One region of the Streptomyces sp. NPDC050439 genome, then DNA from elsewhere that is predicted to be linked to it. Evidence: riboswitches for the same ligand, from Rfam matches in the RefSeq annotation. Region 1 holds a riboswitch; the other holds the start of a gene.

Region 1 (7,319 bases):
GGCGAGGTCGATGTCGTGCAGGTAGTTCTGGCGCCGGTAGAAGAACTCCCGGATCTCCTCGTGCGCGGAGCGCGGCTGAGCCACCGTGCCGGGCCCCCGCCCCTCCGCGGCTTCGGAGAGCTGTTCGGTCAGGTGCTGGTTGCGGCGGCCGAGGTCCACCAGGACCGTTGCCACGGCGGGCATCCGCGACGCCAGGTCCGAGAGGTCGGACGCGGAGACCCGGCCCGCGGACACCTCGCCGGTCAGGGCGTCCCGCAGGTCGGCCACCAGGCGGCTGGTGTCGCGCTCCGAGAAGAAGCCCGGGTCGACGCCGAACGCCTCGGTGAGACGCAGCAGTACGGGCACGGTCAGCGGCCGGGAGTCGTGCTCCATCTGGTTCAGATAGCTCGGCGAGATGGCCAGGGCCCGGGCCAGGTCGGCCTGGCTCATGCGGCGTTCCTCCCGCAGTCGGCGCAGCCGCGCTCCCGCGTATGTCTTGCTCACCCGTGGCTCCCGTTCGGTCCGTTAACAGGTCCATTAACAACGTTGGCAATTCGGCGCGGAAAGATGCGCAGAACTTGGCATCTTTCCCTGGTTGTTGGCACTGAGTGCCGATGCGAGAGTCGTACCGCGGCCCGCCGGGCTCCGCCGACGGGCCGCACCTCACCTTCAGTTCGGCACTCAGTGCCACACATTCGCACAGTTCACGCATCTCCGGGAGACGGTCATGGCACAGGCAGGCAAGAAGACGACAACGGCCCAAGAACCGGCCCAGGAGCTGGCTCAGCGATGGGCGACCGACGCCCGGTGGAACGGGATCGAGCGCACCTACACCGCCGAGGACGTGATCCGGCTCTCCGGCAGCGTCCGCGAGGAGCACACCCTGGCCCGGCGCGGCGCCGAGCGGCTGTGGCGCCAACTGCACGAGCAGGACTACATCCACGCGCTCGGCGCACTGACCGGCGGCCAGGCGGTCCAGCAGGTCAAGGCCGGGCTCCAGGCGATCTACCTGTCCGGCTGGCAGGTCGCCGCCGACGCCAACCAGGCCGGGCACACCTACCCCGACCAGTCGCTCTACCCCGTCAACTCGGTCCCGCAGGTGGTCCGTCGGATCAACAACGCGCTGCTGCGCGCCGACCAGATCGCCACCGCCGAGGGCGGCGAGGACACCACCGACTGGCTCGCGCCGATCGTCGCCGACGCCGAGGCGGGCTTCGGCGGACCTCTCAACGCCTTCGAGCTGACCAAGGCGATGATCGCGGCGGGCGCGGCGGGCATCCACTACGAGGACCAGCTGGCCTCGGAGAAGAAGTGCGGTCACCTGGGCGGCAAGGTCCTCGTGCCGACCGGCCAGCACATCCGCACCCTCAACGCGGCACGTCTGGCCGCCGACATCGCCGACGTGCCGACGCTGATCGTGGCCCGCACCGACGCGCTCGCGGCGAACCTGCTGACCAGCGACGTCGACGAGCGCGACGCCCGGTTCGTCACGGGCGAGCGCACCGCCGAGGGCTTCTACCGGGTGCGGAACGGCATGGAGCCCGTCATCGCCCGCGGTCTCGCCTATGCCCCGTACGCGGACCTCATCTGGGTCGAGACGGGCACCCCGGACCTCGCGCAGGCCCGTGAGTTCGCAGAGGCCATCCACGCCGAGCACCCCGACCAGATGCTCGCCTACAACTGCTCGCCGTCGTTCAACTGGCGGGCCGCCCTGGACGACGACCAGATCGCCAAGTTCCAGCGTGAGCTGGGCGCCATGGGCTACCGCTTCCAGTTCATCACCCTGGCCGGCTTCCACTCGCTCAACCACGGCATGTTCGACCTGGCCCGCGGATACGCCGAGCACGGCATGACCGCCTATGTCGACCTCCAGGAGCGCGAGTTCGCCGCGCAGGCGCAGGGCTTCACCGCCGTGAAGCACCAGCGCGAGGTCGGCACCGGCTACTTCGACCAGGTGTCCACCGCCGTCAACCCGGCCTCGTCGACGACCGCGCTCGCCGGGTCCACCGAGGAAGAGCAGTTCCACTAGTCCGTTCGGTTCCGTCAGTCCGTTCGGCTCTTCCGGCCCGTTCGGTTCCTTCCCGAGGAGATCCCGTATGTCCATCTCCGCTCCGACCAGCCGCGCCCAGGTCCTCGGTACGACCGACCGGCAGGACGAGATCCTCACCCCCGAGGCGCTGGATTTCGTCGGCCGCCTCGTCGACGCCTTCGCCGAACGCCGCCTGGAGATCCTCAAGGAGCGCAGGCGGGTGGGCGCCCGGCTCGCCTCCGGCTCCCCGCTCGACTTCTCCGTCGCCACCGCCCGTGTCCGGGCGGACGACTCCTGGCGGGTCGCGCCCCCGGCGCCCGGCCTCACCGACCGCCGCGTGGAAATCACCGGGCCGCCCGAGCGCGCGATGACGGTCAACGCCCTCAACTCCGGTGCGCGGGTGTGGATGGCGGATTTCGAGGACGCCACCTCGCCCACCTGGGACAACATCATCGGCGGTCAGCTGAACCTGCTCGACGCGATCGAGCGCAGGATCGACTTCAGCACACCGCAGGGCAAGCGGTACCGGCTCGGCGAACAGGTCGCGACCATCGTCGTCCGGCCGCGCGGCTGGCATCTGACCGAGGAGCACCTGCAGATCGACGGCAGGCCCGCGCCCGCCTCGCTCGTCGACTTCGGGCTCTACTTCTTCCACTGCGCCCAGCGGCAGATCGACGCCGGGCACGGCCCGTACTTCTATCTGCCGAAGCTGGAGAACCGTGACGAGGCACGGCTGTGGAACGACGTCTTCGTCCTCGCCCAGGACCTCGCCGGCATCCCCCGCGGCACGATCCGGGCGACCGTCCTGATCGAGACCATCACGGCGGCCGTCCAGATGGAGGAAATCCTCTACGAGCTGCGCGAGCACAGCTCAGGTCTCAACGCGGGCCGCTGGGACTACCTGTTCAGCCTCATCAAGACCTTCGGGCACCGCACGGACTTCCTGCTGCCCGACCGGGCGAAGGTCACCATGACCGCCCCCTTCATGCGCGCGTACACCGACCTCCTCGTACGCACCTGCCACAAGCGAGGTGCCCATGCGATCGGCGGCATGGCCGCCCACGTGCCCGGCAGAGACCCTGACGCGCACCGGGCGGCCCTCGCCACCGTGCGGCTCGACAAGGAACGCGAGGCCGAGGACGGCTTCGACGGCTCCTGGGTCGCCCACCCCGCGCTGGTGCCCGTCTGCCGCGCGGCGTTCGACGAAGTGCTCGGCACCCGACCGCATCAGATCGACCGCACCCGCGACGACGTCGAGGTGACGGCGGCGCAGCTGCTGTCCGTACGTCGCATCAGCGCGCCGCCCACCACGGAGGGCGTACGCACCAACATCGCGGTCGCCCTGCGCTACTTCGCCGGCTGGCTGCACGGGCAGGGAGCCGTCGCCCTGGACGGCCTCATGGAGGACGCCGCCACGGCCGAGATCGCCCGCGTACAGATCTGGCAGTGGCTGCGCCACCGGGTCGTCGACCGCGCGACGGTTATGGAGCTGGTGGAGGACGAGCTCGCCGCCCTGGGCGCGGAGTACCCGTGGGCGCCCGTCGACGAGATCCGCGGGATCTTCGAACGCACCGCCCTGGAGCGGGAGTTGCCCGCGTTCTTCACCACGGACGCCTACACCCGCCATCTCGTGCGCCGCCCGTTCGTCGACCGCCCGATCGTCGGCCGCCCGGAGCGGCAGTCATGACCGCGGCCATCCGCCGGGTCGGCGTGGTGGGCGGCGGTCAGATGGGTGCCGGGATCGCCGAGGTGTGCGCCCGTGCCGGTCTGGACACCGTGGTCTGCGAGGCCGACGCGCTCGCCGCCCGCGCCGCCCGCGAACGCATCGCCGTCTCGCTCGAACGTGCCGTACAGCGCGGCAAGTTGGACCGCATCGGCGCCGAGGACGCGCTGGCCCGCATGGTCTTCACCGGCGGTCTCGACGACTTGGCCGACCGCCAGCTCGTCGTCGAGGCGGTCGTCGAGGACACCGCGGCGAAGACAGAGATCTTCGCCGCCCTGGACAAGGTCGTCGAGGACCCCGGGGCGATCCTCGCCACCAACACCTCCTCCATCCCCGTCATGCGTCTGGGCATGGCGACCCGGCGCGCCGACCGCGTCCTGGGCCTGCACTTCTTCAACCCCGCCCCCGTGCTGCCCCTGGTCGAGGTCGTCTCCTCGCTGCACACGGCCGCGGAGACCGTCGCCGCCGTCGAGGACTTCGCCACGCACACGCTGGGCAAGACGGTCGTGCGGTCCAAGGACAGGGCGGGCTTCGTCGTCAACGCGCTGCTCGTGCCCTATCTCCTCTCCGCGATCCGGATGACGGAGTCGGGCTTCGCGACGGCCGCCGACGTGGACGCGGGCATGGAGCTCGGCTGCGCGCACCCGATGGGGCCGCTGAAGCTGGCCGACCTGATCGGCCTGGACACGGTCGCCTCCATCGCGGCATCTCTCTACGAAGAGTTCAAGGAACCCCTGTACGCCCCGCCGCCGCTGCTCCTGCGCATGGTCGAAGCGGGGCTGCTCGGCCGCAAGAGCGGGCGCGGGTTCCACCTCTACGACCGGGGCTGAGGGGCCCGGGTCCGCCGCGGGGCCGAGGGCCTGCGGCTGCTGTGAGCGGGGTGCGGAACAGAGTGGTGATCTGTTCCGCACCCCTTCACGTGGACCCGCGCCGGTCGGGGCCGTGTCTCACCTCACGGTCCGGAATGTGATCAGTACTGCCCAAGAGGCCGACCACCCTCTAGCCTGATCCGTGCAGCTGGTTCGCCCTGTCCGCCAGGCAGAGGCGTCGTAAGAGGGAACCCGGTGGGAATCCGGGACTGCCCCGCAGCGGTGAGCGGGAACGACCGCCGTCATACGCACTGGGTCCGAGCACGGGTCCGGGAAGCGACGGCCAGTAGGTGTCTGCCTCGGCAGATGTGCCCGCGAGTCCGAAGACCTGCCCGTTGCCCGCATGTGATCCCTCATGTGCGGACATCCCGGTGACCTCGTGGGCGGGTCGGCGTACAGATCAGGTGGAGTACCGCGCGATCAGCGCGTGTCCGTCCGCCCGGTCCGTCATCCCTTCGCGTCCGTGTCCCGTCACCGGGATTCTCAGGAGTCATCTCGCGAAGGAGATTTCCGTGACAGCGAAGTCCGCAGCCGCGGCAGCACGGGCCACCGTGTACGGCTACCCCCGCCAGGGCCCCGACCGTGAACTGAAGAAGGCCGTCGAGGGCTATTGGAAGGGCCGCGTCGGCGCCGACGCCCTGCGGGAGACCGCGGCGAGGCTGCGCCGGTCCACCTGGCAGCACCTGGCCGACGCCGGCATCCACGAAGTGCCGACCGGCGACTTCTCGTACTACGACCATGTCCTGGACACCAGCGTCATGGTCGGCGCCGTCCCGCGCCGGCACCGCGAGGCCGTCGACACCGACCCCCTCGACGGCTACTTCGCGATGGCCCGCGGCACCCAGGACGTGGCGCCGCTTGAGATGACCAAGTGGTTCGACACCAACTACCACTACCTGGTCCCGGAGTTGGGCCCCGACACCGTCTTCACCGCCGACTCCGCCAAGCAGGTGGCCGAGCTCAAGGAGGCCGTCGCGCTCGGCCTCGCCGCGCGCCCGGTCCTCGTCGGCCCGGTGACCTATCTGCTGCTCGCCAAGCCCGCGCCCGGCGTGGCCGCCGACTTCGAGCCGCTCACGCTCCTCGACCGACTGCTGCCCGTCTACGCGGAAGTACTCGCCGACCTGCGCGCCGCGGGCGCCGAGTGGGTGCAGCTCGACGAGCCGGCCCTGGTCCAGGACCGCACCCCGGCCGAGCTCAACGCCGCCGCCCGCGCCTACCGTGACCTGGGCGCCCTCACCGATCGCCCGCAGCTCCTCGTCGCCTCCTACTTCGGCAGGCTCGGCGATGCCCTGCCCGTGCTGGCCAAGGCACCGGTCGAGGGGCTCGCCCTGGACTTCACGGAGGCCGCCACCGGCCAGTTGCAGGACCTCGCCGCCGTCGGCGGGCTTCCGGGCAAGCGCCTTGTGGCGGGTGTCGTCAACGGCCGCAACATCTGGATCAACGACCTGGAGAAGTCCCTCTCCACCCTGGGCACGCTCCTGGGCCTCGCCGACCGGGTCGACGTCTCCGCGTCCTGCTCCCTGCTGCACGTCCCGCTGGACGCCGGTGCCGAACGGGACATCGACCAGCAGGTGGCCCGCTGGCTGGCCTTCGCCCACCAGAAGACCACCGAGATCGCCACGCTGGCGCGCGCCCTGGCCCAGGGAACGGACACCATCACGGCCGAACTGGCCGCCAACCGGGCCGACCTGGCGTCACGCTCGGGTTCGGCCCTCACCCACGACCCGGCGGTGCGCTCCCGCGTCGCCGCCGTCACGGACGCCGACGCCCGCCGCGTCCACGCCTACCCGGAGCGCGCGGCGGCCCAGCGCTCCCGCCTCGGCCTGCCCCAACTGCCCACCACCACCATCGGCTCGTTCCCGCAGACCACCGAACTGCGCACTGCACGAGCCGACTTGAGGGCAGGCCGCATCGACACCGACGGCTACGAGGAACGCATCCGCACGGAAATCCGCGAAGTCCTCGCCTTCCAGGAAAAGGCGGGCATCGACGTCCTGGTCCACGGCGAACCCGAACGCAACGACATGGTCCAGTACTTCGCCGAACAGCTCACCGGCTACCTCGCCACACAGCACGGCTGGGTCCAGTCGTACGGCACCCGCTACGTACGGCCGCCGGTCCTCGCCGGCGACATCTCACGGCCCGAACCGATGACGGTGCGCTGGACCTCGTACGCCAACTCCCTCACGGACCGCCCCGTGAAGGGCATGCTCACGGGTCCCGTCACCATGCTCGCCTGGTCCTTCGTCCGCGACGACCAGCCGCTCGGCGACACCGCGCGCCAGGTCGCCCTGGCCCTGCGCGACGAGGTCGACGACCTGGAGGCGGCAGGCACTTCGGTCATCCAGGTCGACGAGCCCGCCTTGCGCGAAACCCTCCCCCTGCGCAGCGCCGAGCACGCCGCGTACCTGGAGTGGGCCACGGAATCCTTCCGTCTCACCACCAGCGGCGTCCGTCCGGACACCCAGATCCACACGCACATGTGCTACGCCGAGTTCGGCGACATCGTCCAGGCCATCGACGACCTCGACGCCGACGTCATCAGCCTGGAGGCGGCCCGCTCGCACATGCAGGTGGCCCGCGAACTGGCCGAACACGGCTACCCGCGTGAGGCGGGCCCCGGCGTCTACGACATCCACTCCCCCCGCGTGCCGAGCGTCGAGGAGGCAGCGGCCCTGCTGCGCAAGGGACTCGAGGCCATCCCCGCCGACCGCCTGTG
Region 2 (7,319 bases), on a different contig from region 1:
TCGCCGCCTGCGGCACGTCCGCCGACGCGGTGCACGGCGTCGTCATCACCCACCACCACCCCGACCACCACGGCCTCTCGGCCAAGGTCCGCGAGGCGTCGGGCGCGTGGATCGCGATGCACGAGGCCGACGCCTCGGTCGTACGCCGCACCCGGACCGGGCCGCCCGCCCGCTGGTTCGACTACATGGCGGAGAAGCTGACGGCCGCGGGCGCCCCCGCCGACCATCTGGCCCCTCTCCTCGCCGCCCGTGACGCGGGCCGCGCACCCCGGCTGCCCGGCCTGGCCGCCGCGCTCCCCGACCGCGACATCACCCCGGGCGAGCTCCTCGAACTGCCGGGGCGCAGGCTTCGCGCGATCTGGACCCCCGGCCACACCCCCGGCCACGTCTGCCTGCACCTGGAGGAGGAGCACCCGGCACGGCTGCCGGGCCGCGGCCGCCTGTTCTCCGGCGACCACCTGCTCCCCGGGATCACCCCGCACATCGGCCTGTACGAGGACCCCGACGACGAGACCGTCACGGATCCCCTCGGCGACTACCTCGACTCCCTGGAGCGCATCGGCCGCCTGGGGGTCGCCGAGGTGCTCCCGGCCCACCAGTACGCGTTCACCGACGCCCCGGCCCGCGTCCAGGAGATCCTGGCCCACCACGAGGAGCGCCTGACGGATCTGCTCGCCCTCCTCGCCGAGCCCCTCACCCCTTGGCAGCTCGCCGAGCAGATGGAGTGGAACCGCCCCTGGGCCCAGATCCGCTACGGCTCGCGGAACATCGCGGTCTCCGAGGCCGAGGCCCATGTGCGGCGCCTGGTGAAGCTGGGGCGCGCCGAGGCGGTGGGCAACGATCCCGTGCGGTACCGCGCGGTGTGACCTCCCGCCGGGGGCGGCCACCCCGGGGCGCCTCCCCTACGGGCCGGTAGAGTGGCCCCGTCGTCATCATGCCCGTACGGGGGGAAGCCGGTGCGAATCCGGCGCTGACCCGCAGCCGTGATCCACGGTCCCGCAAGGACCGCCGGAGAGCCGGATCGCCCCGCATGGAACGTGACCGGCTCGCGTCATCGGAACCGCCGATGACCGGCACCGTCGAGGTATACGGAGCCGGAGCCGCCCGGTGCCCGTGCCCGCACGCGCCCGTGCTGCCCCGCTCCCCCGCAGGGAGAGGCACCCGCCGCATCATGAACGTTCGCCGCAGCGCAGCGGTCCTGGCCGCCGTCGCCGTGTTCGGTTCGGCCGCCGCCCCGGCCGCCTTCGCGGACACCGCGTCCCCGTCGCCCTCCGCCAAGCTGCCCTCGGGTCTTTACGGCGACGCGGACCCCAAGTTCGACGGGGTGTTCCGGCAGTCGTACGCCCTGCTCGCCCAGGACTCGGCCGGTGTGAAGCCCGCCGCGAAGTCCGTCGACTGGCTCACCGGGCAGCAGTGCTCGAACGGCGCCTACGCCGCCTACCGCCCCGACGCGGGCGAGCCCTGCGACTCCAAGACGATGCTCGACAGCAACGCGACGGCGTCGGCCGTGCAGGCGCTCGCCGCGCTCGGCGGTCAGAAGAAGACCGTCGGCAAGAGCGTCGACTGGCTGAAGTCCGTGCAGAACCAGGACGGCGGCTGGGGCTACAGCCCCGGCATGGACTCGGACGCCAACTCCACCGGCATCGTGATCGGCGCGCTCGTCGCGGCGGGCGAGAAGCCGGAGGGCGTGAAGTCGCAGAGCGGCAAGACCGCGTACAGCGCGCTGCCCGCCCTCTCGATGAGCTGTGGCAAGGACGGCGGCGCCTTCGGTCTCGCGGACGTCAAGTCCGGCAAGCTCTCGCCGAACGCCGACGCCACCGCGGCCGGTGTCCTCGGCGCCCACGGCAAGGGCCTGGTCGTGGACGCGGCCGAGAAGAAGGAAGCCGCCCCGAAGTGCGCGAAGGCCGACACCGCCGAGCAGGCGGCGGCGAACGGCACGGGCTACCTCCTGAAGACCCTCGCCAAGGGCGACGACCACCTGATGTCGTCGATGCCCGGCGCAAAGAACATGCCCGACCTCGGCAACACCGCCGACTCCGTGCTCGCGCTCGCCGCTGCCGGTCAGCCGGAGCAGGCCGAGAAGTCGGCCCAGTGGCTGGCGAAGAACTCCGCGCAGTGGGCCGAGAAGTCCGGCCCCGCCGCCTACGCCCAGCTGATCTTCGCCGCCCACGCCGCCGGCATGGACCCGCGTGACTTCGGCGGCGCGGACCTGGTCAAGCAGCTCAACGCGCAGGGTCCCGCCCCGGAGGCGACGGAGAAGGCCGCCGACGAGAAGAAGGACAGCGACGACGGCGGCCTGAGCATCTGGTGGATCATCGGCGTCGGCATGGTCGCCGGCATCGGCATCGGGTTCCTCTACAGCGGCAACAAGAAGAAGCAGCAGCTGTGACGCGGGGTCGCGCGCGGTGCGGGCGCCTGATGGTGGGGGCGCTCCTTGCCGCCCTGCTCGGCGTCCTCACCGCCGCCCCCGCCCAGGCCGCCGGGTATCGCTACTGGTCCTTCTGGGACCGGGACGGTTCCACGTGGGCCTACGCGAGCCAGGGGCCGAGCACCGCGCGCCCCGACGACGGGGCCGTCCAGGGCTTCCGGTTCGCCGTGTCCGCCGACTCGAAGGACGCCGCGAAGCCGCGCGGCGCCGCGGACTTCGACACGATCTGCGCCAAGACCCCCGCCAAGGACGACCGCAAGCGGATCGCCCTGGTCATCGACTTCGGCACGCCGGGCGACGCCCCCGACGGGGAGAGCCCGCCGAAGGCGCGTACGGCGTGCGCGCAGATCGCGGACGACGCGACCAGCGCGGACGCGCTCGCCGCGGTCGCCAAGCCCCTGCGCTACGACAGCAACGCCCTGCTGTGCGCCATCGCGGACTACCCGAAGTCGGGCTGCGGCGAGCAGGTCTCGGGCAACGGCGAGTCCGACGGCACGGAGAAGAAGCCGGCCGCGAGCGACGAGGACAGCGGCTCCGGTGGCCCCTCCGTCGGTCTGATCGCGGGCGTGGCCGCCGTCGCCCTGCTCGGCGGGGCCGCCGTCTGGCAGGCACGCCGCCGACGCGGCTGACCACACGATGACCGATCAACCGAGCACCGCTCCCGGTGCGCTGCGGAGGCGTCTGGCCCCCGCGGCGCACCGGAGCAACGCGCTGCACCCCGGCGCCTGGTGGGTGTGGGCGCTCGGGCTCGGCGTCGCGGCGTCGCGCACCACCAACCCCCTGCTGATCGGTCTCCTCATCGGTGTCGCCGGCTATGTCGTCGCGGCCCGCAGGACATCGGCCCCGTGGGCGCGGTCGTACGGCGCCTTCGTGAAGCTGGGCCTCGTCGTGATCGCCATCCGGCTGGTCTTCGCCGTCGTCCTCGGCTCCCCCATCCCCGGCACGCACGTCATCGTGACGCTCCCCGAAGTGCCGCTGCCCGACTGGGCGAAGGGGGTGCGGATCGGGGGCCGGGTGACGGCCGAGGGGCTGCTCTTCGCGCTCTACGACGGGGTGCGCCTGGCCGGTCTCCTCATCTGCGTGGGCGCCGCCAACGCTCTCGCCAGCCCGGCGCGGCTGCTCAAGTCGCTGCCGGGCGCGCTGTACGAGGTGGGGGTCGCCATCGTCGTCGCGATGACGTTCGCGCCGAATCTGATCATGGATGTGCAGCGCCTTCGCTCGGCGCGGCGCCTTCGCGGACGCGCGGACAAGGGCATCCGGGGGCTGCTCCAGGTGGGGCTCCCGGTCCTTGAGGGCGCCCTTGAGCGGTCGGTCGCGCTGGCCGCCGCGATGGACGCGCGAGGGTTCGGCCGCAGCGCGCCGGTTCCGGCCGGGGTGCGCAGGGCGACGGCGGCCCTTACGCTCGGCGGCCTGATGGGTGTCTGCGTGGGCACGTACGGCCTGCTCACCGCGGACGGCACGCGGTACGGCCTGCCCGTCCTCGGCGTCGGTCTCCTCGCTGCGCTCGCCGGGCTCCGGCTCGGCGGCCGGCGCTCCGTGCGCACCCGCTACCGCCCCGACACGTGGGGCGTGCGCGCCTGGCTCGTCGCCGGGTCGGGCATCGCGGTGGCGGGCCTGACGCTCTGGGCCGCCGCGTACGACGCGGCGGCCCTGCACCCGGGAGTCGTCCCCCTGACGGCGCCGACGCTGCCGCTGTGGCCCGCGGTGGCGGTCCTCGTCGGTCTGCTGCCTGCTTTCGTGGCGCCGGTGCCGGCCGACTCCGCCACCACCCCTGTCTCCGCCCCCGCTCGCACCAAGGAGCCCTCATGATCCGCTTCGAGGATGTCTCCGTGACGTACGAAGGGGTCGCGGGCCCCACCGTGCGCGGGGTCGATCTCGCCGTTCCCGAGGGCGAGTTGGTGCTTCTCGTCGGTCCGTCCGGGGTCGGCAAGTCGACGCTGCTCGGCACGGTGAGCGGGCTCGTGCCGCACTTCACCGGGGGCACGCTCCGGGGCCGGGTGACGGTGGCGGGACGCGACACCCGTACCCACAAGCCGCGTGAACTCGCCGACGTCGTCGGCACGGTGGGCCAGGACCCGCTCTCGCACTTCGTGACGGACACGGTCGAGGACGAGCTCGCGTACGGGATGGAGTCGCTCGGGCTCGCCCCCGACGTGATGCGCCGCCGCGTCGAGGAGACCCTCGACCTCCTCGGCCTCGCCGATCTGCGCGACCGGCCCATCGCCACGCTCTCCGGCGGCCAGCAGCAGCGCGTCGCCATCGGCTCGGTGCTCACGCCGCACCCCGAGGTCCTCGTCCTGGACGAACCGACGTCGGCCCTCGACCCGGCCGCCGCCGAAGAGGTCCTCGCCGTACTGCAGCGCCTGGTGCACGACCTGGGCACGACGGTCCTGATGGCCGAGCACCGCCTGGAGCGGGTCGTGCAGTACGCCGACCAGGTGCTGCTGCTCGCGGCGCCGGGCGAGCCGCCCGTGCTCGGCGACCCCGCCTCGCTGATGGCCGTATCGCCGGTCTACCCGCCGGTGGTGGGCCTCGGCCGCCTCGCGGGCTGGTCCCCGCTGCCGCTGACGGTGCGGGACGCCAGGCGGAAGGCCGGCGCGCTGCGGGAGCGGCTGGCGGGGGCCGAATCGCGCGAGGAGGCCACGGCCGTACGTCCGGCGGCGGGCCGCCCGAGCCTCTTCCGGCGTACGAAGAAGACGGATGCCCCGGAAGCTGCCGCCGCGAGCGTCACGGGTCTGGCCGTGCGCCGGGGCCGCGTGGAGGCCCTGCGCCGCGTGGACCTCACCGTCTCCGCAGGCGAGACGGTGGCCCTGATGGGCCGCAACGGCGCCGGGAAGTCCACGCTCCTGTCCACCCTGGTGGGCCTGCTCGAACCGGCGGCCGGCTCGGTCCGCGTCGGCGGCGCGATCCCCCACCGCACAGGCCCCCGCGAGCTGATCCGGCATGTGGGCCTGGTCCCCCAGGAGCCGCGGGACCTCCTCTACGCGGACACGGTGGCCGCCGAGTGCACGGCCGCCGACCACGACGCGGGAGCGGAGCCCGGCACCTGCCGCGCGCTGGTCACCGGGCTGCTCCCCGGCATCGCGGACGACACCCACCCCCGCGACCTCTCCGAGGGCCAGCGCCTCACCCTGGCCCTGGCGATCGTCCTGACCGCCCGCCCGCCGCTGCTCCTCCTGGACGAGCCGACCCGGGGCCTCGACTACGCGGCCAAGGCCCGCCTGGTCACGCTCCTGCGCGGCCTCGCCGCCGACGGCCACGCGATCGTCCTCGCCACGCACGACGTGGAGCTGGCCGCGGAACTGGCCCACCGGGTCGCGATCCTCGCCGACGGGGAGATCGTCGCCGACGGCCCGACCTCCGACATCGTGGTCTCCTCCCCCTCCTTCGCCCCGCAGACCACCAAGATCCTCGCCCCGCAGAAGTGGCTGACGGTCACGGAGGTACGGGAGGCGCTCGCTGCCGGGGGCGGTACCCCGTGAGCGGCTCACCCCTGGCCCGGCAGGCCCGCCCCATCCGCCTGGGGCCGCGCTCGATCGGCGCCCTCGCACTCGTCAGCGCGGTCGGCGTGGTGGCCTTCGGGTGGCCGCTGATCGCGGGCGGGGAGTCAGGGCTGAGCGCGCACGCCCAGGACGCGCCCTGGCTGTTCGCGGCGCTCCTTCCGCTCCTGCTCGCCGTCGTCGTGGCGACCATCGCCGACGTCGGTCTCGACGCGAAGGCCATCGCGATGCTGGGGGTGCTCGCCGCGGCCGGTGCCGCGCTGCGACCGCTGGGTGCGGGGACGGCCGGGATCGAGCCGATGTTCTTCCTGATGGTGCTCAGCGGTCGCGTCCTCGGGCCCGGGTTCGGGTTCGTGCTCGGCGCGGTGTCCATGTTCGCCTCCGCGCTCCTGACCGGCGGCGTCGGTCCGTGGATGCCGTTCCAGATGCTGTCCATGGGGTGGGTCTGCATGGGGGCGGGACTGCTGCCGGGCCCCGACACCCTGCGCGTGCGCGGGGAGCTGTGGCTGCTCGCCGCCTACGGGGCCATCTCGTCCGTCCTGTACGGGACCGTGATGAATCTGCAGGGCTGGCCCTACCTCGGCGGCCTCGCGACCGGCGTCTCCTTCGTGCCCGGCGACCCCGTCGGCGACAACCTCGGCCGTTTCATCGCCTACTGTCTGGCGACCTCGCTGGGCTGGGACCTCCCCCGCGCCGTCGTGACCGTGCTGCTGAGCCTCGCCCTCGGCCCCGCCGTCCTGAAGGCACTGCGCCGGGCCACGCGCCGGGCGGCGTTCGAGGCCCAGGCCACATTCGAGGGCCCGAAAGCGTGAGCGGCCGGTGGCCCTGTGTCACCCGGAGGGTCCCTTCGCGGTGAGGCGGCCCACAGTACTTTGGTCCTCTACTAGGGCGGGCCGTAGAAGTGGCCTGCTGGCGCGTACGCGTCAAAACACGCGCTGACCTGCGGATTGAGAGCCAGGTCACACGAAGGACCTTTCGCGCACATGCGACATCCACTAGTAAAAAGGGTCATTGCGGAGACGTGACAGCCCTGCTTCTCTGGATCGAGTCGCACGGCGCCGCCGGTCGTAAGGCCCCCGGCGCCGACGCATTCCTCCAGCCACACCCCCGTGGCCCACGGCATGCCCGCGACACCATGTCCCCCACGGAAGGCCACGCTTTGTCCGCCACGCTCCTCCGCCGTATCGCCACCCCGAAGAAGGCCCTCACCGGTGCCGCCGTGGCCGTCGCCACGACCGGCATGGTGTTCAGCGCGGGCGCGGCCCAGGCCGCCACCCCCACGGCGGCGAAGGCCGCGGCTCCGGCCGCCGCTCCCGCCGCGGCGCCTTCCTCGGCCAAGGCGATCGCGAAGAAGATGATCCCGGACCCCGCTCAGTACAAGGCGTTCAGCA

The links. A riboswitch is a leader RNA that binds a small molecule or an ion and turns the genes downstream of it on or off. The one in region 1 is predicted to bind cobalamin.
Region 2: another riboswitch for cobalamin. It lies ahead of AB0I66_RS16175 (prenyltransferase/squalene oxidase repeat-containing protein); the one in region 1 lies ahead of metE (5-methyltetrahydropteroyltriglutamate--homocysteine S-methyltransferase).

The regions. Positions count from the first base shown of each region.
Region 1 covers NZ_JBFAJT010000002.1:535,333-542,651, forward strand. The annotation lists gene AB0I66_RS09590 (short-chain fatty acyl-CoA regulator family protein) at 1-483, opposite strand, end outside; gene aceA (isocitrate lyase) at 707-2,008, shown strand; gene aceB (malate synthase A) at 2,076-3,695, shown strand; gene AB0I66_RS09605 (3-hydroxybutyryl-CoA dehydrogenase) at 3,692-4,561, shown strand; cobalamin riboswitch at 4,733-4,951, shown strand; gene metE (5-methyltetrahydropteroyltriglutamate--homocysteine S-methyltransferase) at 5,113-7,319, shown strand, end outside.
Region 2 covers NZ_JBFAJT010000003.1:695,089-702,407, forward strand. The annotation lists gene AB0I66_RS16170 (MBL fold metallo-hydrolase) at 1-866, shown strand, start outside; cobalamin riboswitch at 919-1,048, shown strand; gene AB0I66_RS16175 (prenyltransferase/squalene oxidase repeat-containing protein) at 1,172-2,389, shown strand; gene AB0I66_RS16180 (SCO2322 family protein) at 2,419-3,057, shown strand; gene AB0I66_RS16185 (energy-coupling factor transporter transmembrane component T) at 3,065-4,237, shown strand; gene AB0I66_RS16190 (ATP-binding cassette domain-containing protein) at 4,234-5,910, shown strand; gene AB0I66_RS16195 (ECF transporter S component) at 5,907-6,740, shown strand; gene AB0I66_RS16200 (transglycosylase SLT domain-containing protein) at 7,088-7,319, shown strand, end outside.